Regions from separate parts of the Janthinobacterium goodfellowi genome, predicted to be linked through region 2. Evidence: predicted binding sites of a transcription regulator. Region 2 holds the regulator's gene; the other holds the start of a gene.

Region 1 (5,904 bases), on a different contig from region 2:
GTCGGCCGGCGTGGTCATTTCCGCCTCGCACAATCCCTACCATGACAATGGCATCAAGTTCTTTTCCGGCCAGGGCACCAAGCTGCCCGACAGCGTGGAACTGGAAATCGAAGCGGCGCTCGACGAGCCCATGGCTTGCGTGGCATCGGAAAAGCTGGGCCGCGCCAAGCGTCTCGACGATGCCCAGGGCCGCTACATCGAATTTTGCAAGAGCACCTTCCCGAACGAGCTGGACTTGCGCGGCCTGAAGATCGTCGTCGATTGCGCGCATGGCGCCGCCTACCATATCGCGCCGCACGTCTTCCATGAGCTGGGCGCGGAAGTCATCGCCATCGGCAACAAGCCTGATGGCTTCAATATCAATGCGGGCTTTGGCGCCACGGCGACCAAGGCCATGGCCGAAGCCGTCGTCGAGCACGGCGCGGACCTCGGTATCGCCCTCGATGGCGACGCCGACCGCCTGATCATGTGCGACGCCACGGGCCGCTTGTACAACGGCGACGAGCTGTTGTACGTCATGGTCAAGGACCGCCTGGCGACGGGGCCCGTGGCCGGCGCCGTCGGCACGTTGATGACGAATATGGCGCTGGAAGTGTTGTTCAAGCAGCAGGGCATCGGTTTCGCGCGCGCCAAGGTGGGCGACCGCTACGTGCTGGAAGTCATGAAGGAAAAGGGCTGGATACTGGGCGGCGAGGGCTCGGGCCATCTGCTGTGCCTGGACCGTCACACGACGGGCGACGGCATCGTCTCCGCGCTGCAAGTGTTGTCCGCGCTCAAGCGCAGCGGCCAGAGCCTGCAGCAATGCCTGGCCGAACTGGTGCTGTTCCCGCAGACCCTGATCAACCTGCGCGTGGCGCCCGGTTTCGACTGGCAGAAGAATGCCGCCATGGTGGCCGAGAAAGAGCTGGTCGAGGCCGAACTGGGCGACACGGGCCGCGTGCTGATCCGCGCTTCGGGCACCGAACCGCTGATCCGCGTGATGGTGGAAGCGAAAGATAAAGAAAAGGCCGAGTCGATGGCGCGCCGCATCGCGGATAAAGTGGCGGTGTAAAGGCAAGCGGCGATAGTTATTTCCATCTAATTCGCCTGGGGCAATTGACGAAATTGGGCGGGGGCGTTATTATCTTGTCTTCGGAGTGTGGCGCAGCCCGGTAGCGCACCTGGTTTGGGACCAGGGGGTCCAAGGTTCGAATCCTTGTACTCCGACCAAAGTCATAAGCGGGCTGTCAGAGATGACAGCCCGTTTTCTATTCTGCGGCGCCTTGGCATTGCTGGCGCGCATAGACTAAAATGCTGCACCTTTCCGCCCATCGTTCAACGGATAGGACAACGGTCTTCTAAACCGTGAATGGGGGTTCGATTCCCTCTGGGCGGACCAGTCCTTGCTGGTCATGCAGGCGACAAGCTGTCGCATTGCCATCATTCTTCACCTCTTCATCTTTTACCTGCCTGCCTGCCGTGTCACGGCTGCGCGAACAGCACCACACTCAGCAAATACAGCAGCGGCGCCGCGCACAGCAGCGCCGAACATACCGAAACGATTTTTTTGTTGGCCAGCCGGGCCAGGCGCAGCCGTTCCCGTACGGGCAGGTGCTGGCGGATCACGCTGCGCGCGCGTGGCTGAAACGGTTGTTCGTGCATGAGATCTCCTTCGTCGATCAGCAGTTGATGCCGTCGAGCATAGCGAGGGGGATCTAAAAATGGTGTAAACAGTGGGCCTGGCGCCGCAAGCACGGCGTAAAGATGCGGCGGATATGGAAGGCGGCAGCGGGCGCTGCCGCGCCGCTGCCGCTATGATGCGATGACGAGGCTTACTTTCCCTGGCGGCGGCGCGCCATGAAGCCCAGCAGGCCCAGGCCGGCCAGCAGCATGGCATAGGTTCCAGGTTCTGGCACGGCGGAAGTGAAGGCCCTGTAGTTGCTCAGGTCCTTGGGCAGGCCCGCTACCGTGAAAGTGGTGCCGGCAGCCACGGGTGCGGCCCAGTGGAACACCAGTTCGCCCTGGCCGAAGTGGATGGCCAGGTAGTCATAGGCGGCCGCGCTCGTATAGGAATTGACGCCGCCGCTCAAGCCTGCCGTGGTGCCGGCAGTGCAGCCCGAGGTGGGATTGTCGCAATACGAAACGGCGGCGCCCAGGCTGCTGCCGAACACGCCATTGATATAGCCCTGGATGTCCGAAGGGCTCTGCGGCACCAGATTGTCATCATAATATTTCACCTGCAGTGCCGGCGATGGCGAATAGGTGACGGTGCTGCCGGCGATGACGAAGCCGCTGGCCGGCCCTACATCGACCCAGGTGGCCGCTTGCGCCGCACTTGCCAATACAGTCATTGCGGCCAGCATGGATGCCTTGATGGCAATACTCTTTACGCTTTTCATGAAAACCCCCTTGTGCTTGAGACAGTCGCTTCTAGTATTGGGACGCGTCCCTGCCTGCCGGGGATGTCATCCCATTGCCCGTTTTTTAGCTATCGTTTTAGCTATTTCCTGCACGTACTGGGTACGCAAATGCAAGCTTACTCTTGATCTAAAATAATACAATTTTAATAATTCTATTGGTTTGCTTGACAACATCGCATACGGCTATGTCTGGCTGTGCCAGCGATAGCCAATATGACGTGAGGAAATGGCGTGACAAGACGCGCCAGCCTGTGCTAGCGGCGTCCCTGCTTGGGGAGAGGAGAGGCGGGTGCTTCAGTCGCTGTTGTTGCTGACGCCAAACAGGCGATCCTTGGCGTTGAGCAGCTTTTGCACCTTGGCGCCCATTTTCATCAGTTGCGCCATCGATTCGGGCGACAGGCGCTGCAAGTCGTCGAACCAGGTATTGGCCAGGTCGACCAGTTCATACATTTCGCGCATGCGCTCCTGCGCATATTGATCCACCGGTTCCGTGGCCGGCGCCAGCAGCGCTTCGCGCAGCACCGTCAGGGTGGGAGCCACCTCGCGGCGACGGCGCTCGGCGGCCACCACGCGGAAGATTTGCCACACATCGCCCAGCGAGGAAAAATACTCGCGCCGGTCGCCGGGAATGCGCGACTGGCGGATCAAGCCCCAGCCCTGCAATTCCTTCAGGCCGATGCTCACGTTCGAGCGCGAAAAACTCAGGTGTTCCGCGATTTCATCCGCGTGCAAAGGATGCTCCGCGACAAACAACAAGGCGTACACTTGCCCCACCGTCCGGTTAAAGCCCCAGCGGCTGCCCATCTCGCCGAAATGGCTGACGAAGGTCAGGATCAGCGGCGTCATTTGGATATTTTGAGTTTTCATAATTATCTGAATTTTTTCACGCCAAACCGCCAGGGTCAATTGATATATGTCATGTTTCGCAGTATTATACAAAAAATCGAATTTACAGAAAATTCTGAAAACTCAAAAAGTATAAGATGACGACCTCGCCACTGTCCTTGCCCCGCTTTATTCTTCCCCGTGCCGCCAGCCTGGCGCAAGGCGGCGCCGCCTTGCTGTGGCTGCCGCAAGCGGCCTTGCTGGCCTGGGCCGTGCAAGCCATGCTCGATGGCGCACCGTGGCGCGCGGCCCTGTTGCCGGCCGCCGGCGTGCTGCTGCTGGGCGTGCTGCGCGCCGGCTGCGAAGCGTGGGGCGCGCGGCGCATGTATGCGGCGGCGCGCGCGCACCTGTCCACCTTGCGCGGGCAGGTGGCGCAGGCGCTGGCGCGCCGTTCGCCGCTGGACCGCCAGCGCGCGCAGTCGGGCCAGGCGGCCAGCGTCATCGCCGAGCAGGCCGAAGCCATCGTGCCGTATCTGGTGCGCTACAAGCCCGCGCGCTGGAAAGTCATGCTCGTGCCGCTCGTGATCCTCGCCGTCGTGACGCCGCTGTCGTGGATCGCCGCCTTGATCCTGCTCATCGCCGCGCCCCTGATTCCCGTCTTCATGGCCCTCGTCGGCATGGGCGCGCAGGCGGCCAGCCGCGCGCAGATGGTGGAAATGGGCAGCATGAATGCCTTTTTGCTGGACCGCCTGCGCGGCCTGGCCACCTTGCGCGCGCTCGATGCCGTCGATGCCACGGCCGCGCGGCTGGATGCCTCGTCGCAATCCGTGCGCCGGCGCACGATGGTGGTGCTGCGCATCGCCTTCCTGTCGTCCGCCGTGCTGGAACTGTTTTCCGCGCTGGGCGTGGCCATGGTGGCCGCCTTCATCGGCTTCTCCCTGCTGGGCAGCCTCCATTTCGGCACCTGGGGCCGTGAACTGAGCCTGGGGCAGGGCTTGTTCATCCTGCTGCTGGCGCCCGCGTTCTTCGAGCCGCTGCGCGAACTGGCCGCCGTCTGGCACGACAAGGCGGCCGGCGAGGCGGGCCTGGCCGGACTGCACGACCTGGCCGCCGAGGGCGTGCCCCTGCCGGGCGCCGGCGTGGAGCTTGCCGCCGTGTCCGCCGCCGCCATGGCCGTGGCGCCGCCGCCCTCCATTGACATTCATCAACTGCGCTTTGACCATCCCGGCGAAGCGCCCGTGTTCGACGGCTTTGACTTGAGCGTGCGCGCCGGCGAACACGTGGCCCTGCTGGGCGCCAGCGGCGCCGGCAAGACCACCTTGCTGTCCTTGCTGGCCGGCTTGCTGCCCGCCAGCGGCGGCGATATCCGCATCGGCGGCGTGCGCCTGAATGACAGCACCGTCAATACCGTGCGCCAGCGCATGGCGTGGATGGGCCAGCGTCCGCACGTGTTTGCCGCGTCCGTCAGCCAGAACGTGACCCTGGGCCGCGCAGGCGCCAGCGGCAGCCCCGCGCAGGTGACGCAGGCGCTGCACCTGGCCGACCTGGCTGGCGTGGCCCAGGCGCAGCCGGCCGTCATGCTCAGCGATGGCGGTCAGGGCTTGTCCGGCGGCGAGGCCGTGCGCCTGGCCCTGGCCCGCGTGGCCCTGCATCCACATGCGGACTTGCTGCTGGTCGACGAACCGACGGCGCATCTGGACAGCGAAACGGCGGCGCGCGTCACGGATGCCTTGCTGGCCCTGGCGAAAGGCAAGACGATGCTTGTCGCCACGCACGACCCCGTGCTGGCTGGCCGGCTGCAGCGCACGGTGCAGGTCGATGCGCAGGCGCAGGCACGGGAGCTGCGCGCATGACCACTTCCCTGATTTCCCATCCCGTCCTGCGGCAACTGCTGCTGGCCCAGCCCCGCAAGCTGATCGGCGGCGCCTTGCTGGCGGCCCTGACGGCCGTGGCCGGCATGGCCTTATTGGGCTTGTCCGGCTGGTTCATCACGGCCACGTCGATTGCCGGCCTGCACGCCTCCACCGCCATCGTCTTCGACGTCTTCGGCCCGTCGGCCGGCATCCGCCTGCTGGCCATCGGCCGCACGGGTTCGCGCTATGCGGAGCGCCTCGTCACGCACGACGCCACGTTCGCCGCGCTGGCGGCCATCCGCGTGCAGCTGTTTCGAGGCTGGTCGCGCCCGGAAGCGGCCAGCCGCTTGCTGCGCCAGCCCGCCAAGCTGCTGTTCCGCCTGACGGCCGATATCGACGCGCTCGAAGCGCTGTATTTGCGCCTGCTGGTACCCGCCTGCACGGCCCTGTGCGTGGCCATGCTAGCCGGCGTGGCGCTGGGCGTGATGCAGTGGCAGCTGGGCCTGGGCGTGGCCGCGTGGCTGCTGGCCGCCGGCGGCGGCATCAGCTGGATCGTGGCGCGCCGCGCCCGCCGTCCCGCCATCGTGCGCTCGCGCGCCATCGAAAAACTGCGCTCCGGCACCATCGACCTGGTGGCCGGCCAGACCGACCTGGTGATGGCGGGCCGCATCGGCGCCCAGTGCGCCGCGCTGGAACAGATCGACCGCTCGCTGGCGCAAGCCGATTTCGCCCTGCTGCGCCTGGAAACGGCGGCCGGCGCCGCGTATGGCGTGGCCGGCAGCGCGACCTTGGCTGGCGTGCTGCTGGCCGTGGCCGCGCTGGTGCAG
Region 2 (5,904 bases):
CCGTGCGCAGCCGTTCCACGGCTTGTAAGCCGTCGCCCACCACGTCCAGGGTGGCGCCCATGTGTTCGAGGATGCCGCGCGCCACGGCCTGGTTCAAATGGTTGTCTTCCACCAGCAGGAAATGCACGCCGGCCAGTTCCGTGCCCAGCGGCTGGTGCAGCATGCGCTGCTCGCCGCCGTCGTTCTTCGCGATCAGCGCCTGGTGCAGGGCATCGAACAGGCTCGAGCCCGTGATCGGCTTCATCAGCACGACGTCGGCCTCGGCCGCGCTGGAGATTTCCTCCAGGTGGTTGCGGGCGAAGGCGTTGACCATCACGACGATGGGCTGGCGCTGGCCGCTGGCCGCCTGGCGGATGGCCTTGGCCGTGGCCAGGCCGTCCATGACGGGCATGTGCCAGTCGGCCAGCACCACGTCGTACGGCTGCTGCTGCGCCAGGCGTTCGCGGTACAGTTCGATGGCGGCAAAGCCGGAATCCACTTCGTCGGCCAGCCAGCCCCACGCCTCGATCAGCTTGACGATCAGTTCGCGCGTGGTGCGGTTGTCGTCGGCCACCAGCAGGCGCAGCTGGCCCAGGGCGGGCGTGCGCCGCGTTTCGGCCGGCTGCGCCAGCATGTCGAACGGCACGCTGAACCAGAAGCGGCTGCCCTTGCCTTCGCTGCTGGCGACGGCGATGTCGCCGCCCATCATGTGGATCAGCTGTTTGCTGATGGCCAGGCCCAGGCCCGTGCCGCCGAAGCGCCGCGTGATGCTCTGGTCGCCCTGCGAAAACGCGGCAAACAGCTGCTGTTGCTGCAGTTCCGTCATGCCGATGCCCGTGTCGCGCACTTCGAAGCGCAGCCAGGCGCGGCCGTTGTCCTTCTCGGCCAGGCTGACGGCCACCACCACTTCGCCGCTCTCGGTGAACTTGATGGCGTTGCCGGCCAGGTTGACGAGGATTTGCTGCAGGCGCTGGGCGTCGCCCACGAGGCGGCGCGGCACGTCGGGCTCGACGGCAATGGCCAGTTCCAGCTCCTTTTCGCCCGCATTCATGGTCATCGTCGTGGCCAGCGTGTTCATGACCTCGTCGAGGTCGAATTCGACGGGCGACAATTCCATGCGGCGCGCCTCGATCTTCGAATAGTCGAGCACGTCGTTGAGGATGCCCAGCAGCGACTGGCCCGCCACGCGCACCATGGTCAGATACTTGCGCTGTTCCGTGTCGAGCTTGGTATTTCCCAGCAGATACACCATGCCCAGCACGGCATTGAGGGGCGTGCGGATTTCATGGCTCATGTTGGCCACGAAGTCGCTCTTCGCGCGGTTGGCCGCCTCGGCCCGGTCGCGTTCCTGCTCCAGCTCCGCCGCGCGCGATTCGAGTTCCTGCTGCAGCCGGTCGCGTTCGCTCATCAGGCCGTTGAACGCTTCCGTCAGTTCGCCGATCTCGTCGCGCTGCTGCACCGGCACGGGGGTGAAACGGCTGCCGCTGGTGCGCAGCGCCTGCAGGGTGTCGCGCAGGCGCACCAGGGGCGAGAGCAGGCGCACGGTGACCCAGCCCAGAACGGCTGCGGCCAGCAGCGAGGCGAGGATGCTCCACAGCACCAGCCGGTACAGCACGCCGTCGAACGGTTCGAAGGCGTCGTCGAGGGGCAGCGAGGCGGCCAGCAGCCAGTTCACCGATTTCAGGCGCTTGAAACTGTTGACGGCCGTGATGCCGCGGCTGTTGGTGCTGACCATGGTGCCTTCGCCATCGTCCTTCAGCAGCTGGGTGGTCGTCAGGTTGGCGTTCGGCAGGCGCGGCTGCAGCAAACGGCTGGTGTCGGGGTGCAGCACATAGCGCGGCACGGCGCCGCGCGTGAGGATGAAGTAATAGCCGCTCTTGCCGATCTTTTCCGAACGCAGGCGGCCCAGCAGGTTGTCCTTGTACAGGCGCAGCACGCCGATCAACACGCCGGCCACCCGGCCATCGGCGGCGAGTATGGGCGCGACCATCTGCACGATGGGCATGCCGCTCGATTTGCCCAGCATCGGCTCGGTGATCATGGGCTGGCGCGTGCGCAGCACGGTCTGGAAGTACTCGCGCTCGGCGACGTTGATGCCGGCGCGCCCCGCCACTTCCGGCATGTCGGCCACGACGGCGCCGTACGCGTCGAGCACCAGCACGTCGTCGAACAGCACCAGCATCGAGCGGCGCGAATAGTAGTCGCGCAATTGGGCGGGCTGGCCGATCAGTTCCGGCGGCTGCTGCCGTGCCGTCAGGGTGACGATCTGCAGCAGCATGCCCAGCTTGTCGTCGAGTTCGGCGGCGGTGCGGGTGATCAGCGACGATTGCTGGCTCAGCAGGACCCGGGTGAAATCGTCGCGCATGTGCTGCACCTGGATCATGGTGACCAGCGCGATCATGGCGATCGAGGTCAGGCTGGTAGCCAGCGCGACTTTTGCTTTGATGCCGAGAGGCTTCATGATTTCCTTTTCAGTACCGTGCGGCACAGGCGGCAGATAATGCTGTCAGGAATTTTCCTATCAATACCCCAGCTTGGCAAGCGCCGCCACGCAAATTGCCCTCTCCGCATGGGCTTTTGACGATGTTGCCATATAATTAAAGGCTGGACGTCGTTTATTCGCCGAAATTACGGTGAAATTGGCACACGGCAACCCGGTATGCAGTAAACTTGTTGTTGCATTTTCTTAAAGGTACCGACATGACTGAAGCGCTACTCACTCCAACCTTGCCCACAGTGAACGTGGAAGCGTTGCGAGCGCGATGCTCGACGTGCAGCATGCATCAATTGTGCCTGCCGATGGGCCTTGATGTGGGCGACATGGACAGGCTGGACCAGATCATCGGCCGCCGCCGCAAGATCGTGCGCGGCGCCTCGCTGTTCCGCATCGGCGACTCGTTCCAGAACCTGTACGCGATCCGCCTGGGGCACTTCAAGACGTACCAGATCAATCCGGGCGGCGAAGAGCAGGTGACGGGTTTCCAGATGGCCGGCGAACTGCTGGGCATGGACGCCATCAGCGCCGACCGCCACCACTGTAATGCGGTGGCGCTGGAAGACAGCGAAGTGTGTGAAATCCCGTTTTCCAGCCTGGAACAATTGCTGGGCAATATGCCGACCCTGCTCCGCCATTTCCACCGCATGATGAGCCAGGAAATCACGCGCGAGCAAAGCGTGATGCTGTTGCTGGGCAATATGCAGGCGACGCAGCGCTTTGCCGCCTTCATCGTCAACCTGGCGTCGCGCTATGAGGCGCGCGGCTATTCTGGCAGCAATTTCCAGCTGCGCATGTCGCGCGAGGAAATCGGCAACTACCTGGGCCTGACCATCGAGAGCGTCAGCCGCCTGCTGTCCAAGTTCAAGAAGGAAGGCTGGCTGCGCGTCTCCAACCGCGAGATCGAGATCCTGCAGCCGGCCAAGTTAAAAGCCATTACGGCCGGCACCGACGTCTGTAAATAAGGCTTACAGTTCCTCATCCGCGTGCAGCGCGATGCTGCGTTGCAACGGCCAGGTCCAGATGCCGGACAGGCGCCACTCGCGTTTGTCGTTTTCCACCAGCACCTGCCAGCGGCTGCGCTCGAGCATCGGCAGCGCCACCGAGAAATTGCCGGCCGCATCGGGCTGCACCAGCAGCTTGATATCCTTTTCCGGCAGGGTCGCATGCGCCAGGTGCAGCTGCAGCGGCCCCTGGTACGCCTTGCCGAAGCTGTGCACGGAACCGCTGAGGCGCGCTGCAGCGACGTCATACGCCAGGGTCGTATCCATCGCCAGGTTGCTGGCGACCGTATCGCGCCGCAAATCCTGGTTGATCGCCTTGCCCTGCTTGTAATAATCGCCCACCACCAGCGCGTCGGGCTGCGTAAACGCGATATAGCCCATGAAGCTGCCGACGACCACGGACAGGCCGGGACCGATCATCAGCAGCCATGGCCAGCGATGCTTGTACCACGGGGCAACGGGAGCTTGCAGTTTCAGACTGTCGGACATGGTATTTCTCCTGTGTTTCTGTGTGTACGGCCAGCCCCCATGCGGGGACCGGCCTTCCTGCATTAGCGCGGCACGATGAAGACCGCGCTTTCGCGCACATGCAGCGACGGATCGTCCAGCGAGTGCAATTCGATCGCTATCTTGTTCGACCCCTTCTCGCCGACGCCGTGCGGCACGCGCAGGCGGATCGGCCAGCCCAGCGTTTCCGTCGGCTGCAAGGTCACTTCTTCGCGCGTCAGCAAGGTCAGGCCCGGCAAGCCGGATGCGCTGATTTTGAAATGCTGGCTTTGCTCCGAGGTGTTCATGATCTGCAAACGATAGACGTTTTCGATCATGCCGTCTTCCACTTCGCGTCCCATCGAACCGCGGTCGCGGATCACGTCCATTTTCAGCGGCGTGCGCAGGGCCAGCGAAGTACACACGGCGATGATGATCAGGGCCAGGATGGACGTGTAGATCAGCACGCGCGGGCGCATGGCGCGCTGGCGGATCTGCTTCGAATTGAAGTTGTTTTCCATCGCATGGTCGGTGCTGTAGCGTATCAGGCCACGCGGCCGCTCGACCTTGTCCATCACGGTATTGCAGGCGTCGACGCAGGCGGCGCAGCCGATGCATTCATACTGCAGGCCGTTGCGGATATCGATGCCGGTCGGACACACCTGCACGCACAGGGTGCAATCGATGCAGTCGCCCAGCTTGTCGTTGTTGCCGGCCTTCTTGCTCATCGCGCCGCGTGGTTCGCCGCGCTTGGCATCGTAGGTGATGATCAGGGTGTCCTGGTCGAACATGGCGCTCTGGAAGCGCGCGTAGGGGCACATGTATTTGCACACCTGCTCGCGCAGCCAGCCCGCGTTGCCGTAGGTTGCCAGGCTGTAGAACAAGACCCAGAACCATTCCCAGGGACCGAAATTGAGGGTGGTCACCTCGCGCGCCAGTTCCTTGATCGGCGTGAAGTAGCCGACAAAGGTAAAGCCCGTCCACAGGGCGATGGCGCCCCAGACCAGGTGCTTGGCCGTCTTCTTGAATGCCTTGCGCACGGAGGGGCCCTGCTTGTCGAGGGCCATGCGCGCGCTGCGCGTGCCCTCGATGCGGCGTTCGACCCACAGGAAGATTTCCGTGTACACCGTTTGCGGGCAAGAGAACCCGCACCACACCCGCCCGGCAATGGCCGTGACGAGGAACAGCAGATATGCACAGATGATCAGCAGGGCCGCCAGATAGATGAAATCCTGGGGCCACAGCACGACGCCGAAAATGTAGAACTTGCGCGTGGTCAAATCGAACAGCAGGGCTTGCCTGCCATTCCAGGTCAACCACGGCAAGCCGTAGAACGCGAGCTGGGTAAGCCATACGCATACCCATCGCCAGGTAGCGTAGCGTCCTTTGGCCTCGCGAGGGTAGATTTGCTCGCGGGCCGCATACATCTTGATGACTTGAGGTTCCATTACATCATTTCACGGGCGTCTGGGGATTCGACAGGCTCCAGACATACGCCGACAGCACGTGTACCTTGGATTCGCCGAGGAAGTCGCTGAAGGCCGGCATGGTGTTGTTGCGCCCCTTGCGCACGGTTTCCATGATGGTATCGGCGCTGCCGCCGTACAGCCAGATCTTGTCCGTCAGGTTGGGCGCACCGAGCATCTGGTTGCCCTTCGCATCGGCGCCGTGACAGGCCATGCAGGCGCCGAACTTGGCCTTGCCCAGCACGGACTTGACGGGGTCCGAGGTGGAACCGGACAGGCTCAGCACATAATGGGCCACGTTCTCGACATCCTTTTCGGAACCCAGCGCGGCGCCCATCGGCGGCATCTGCCCATTGCGGCCGTGCATGATGGTGGTCTTGATGATGTCGGGATCGCCGCCATACAGCCAGTCCTTGTCGGTCAGGTTGGGGAAGCCCTTGTTGCCGCGCGCATCCGAACCGTGGCATTGCGCGCA

The links. The regulator FNR, encoded in region 2, switches genes on or off when oxygen is low (the NO sensors DNR and NnrR bind a similar motif). The targets are predictions, from matches to a motif close to TTGATNNNNATCAA.
Region 1: the regulator FNR is predicted to act here: its motif matches at 3,306-3,319, upstream of cydD (thiol reductant ABC exporter subunit CydD).

Annotation. Positions count from the first base shown of each region.
Region 1 is NZ_JBNYXN010000005.1:417,379-423,282, forward strand. Features, by position in the region: gene glmM (phosphoglucosamine mutase) at 1-1,051, shown strand, start outside; tRNA gene ACQ4WQ_RS20820 (tRNA-Pro) at 1,133-1,209, shown strand; tRNA gene ACQ4WQ_RS20825 (tRNA-Arg) at 1,304-1,378, shown strand; gene ACQ4WQ_RS20830 (hypothetical protein) at 1,462-1,641, opposite strand; gene ACQ4WQ_RS20835 (PEP-CTERM sorting domain-containing protein) at 1,812-2,378, opposite strand; gene ACQ4WQ_RS20840 (GbsR/MarR family transcriptional regulator) at 2,694-3,245, opposite strand; gene cydD (thiol reductant ABC exporter subunit CydD) at 3,383-5,077, shown strand; gene ACQ4WQ_RS20850 (amino acid ABC transporter ATP-binding/permease protein) at 5,074-5,904, shown strand, end outside.
Region 2 is NZ_JBNYXN010000003.1:729,411-735,314, forward strand. Features, by position in the region: gene ACQ4WQ_RS15720 (response regulator) at 1-2,440, opposite strand, end outside; gene fnr (fumarate/nitrate reduction transcriptional regulator Fnr) at 2,680-3,438, shown strand; gene ACQ4WQ_RS15730 (FixH family protein) at 3,442-3,966, opposite strand; gene ccoG (cytochrome c oxidase accessory protein CcoG) at 4,029-5,411, opposite strand; gene ccoP (cytochrome-c oxidase, cbb3-type subunit III) at 5,416-5,904, opposite strand, start outside.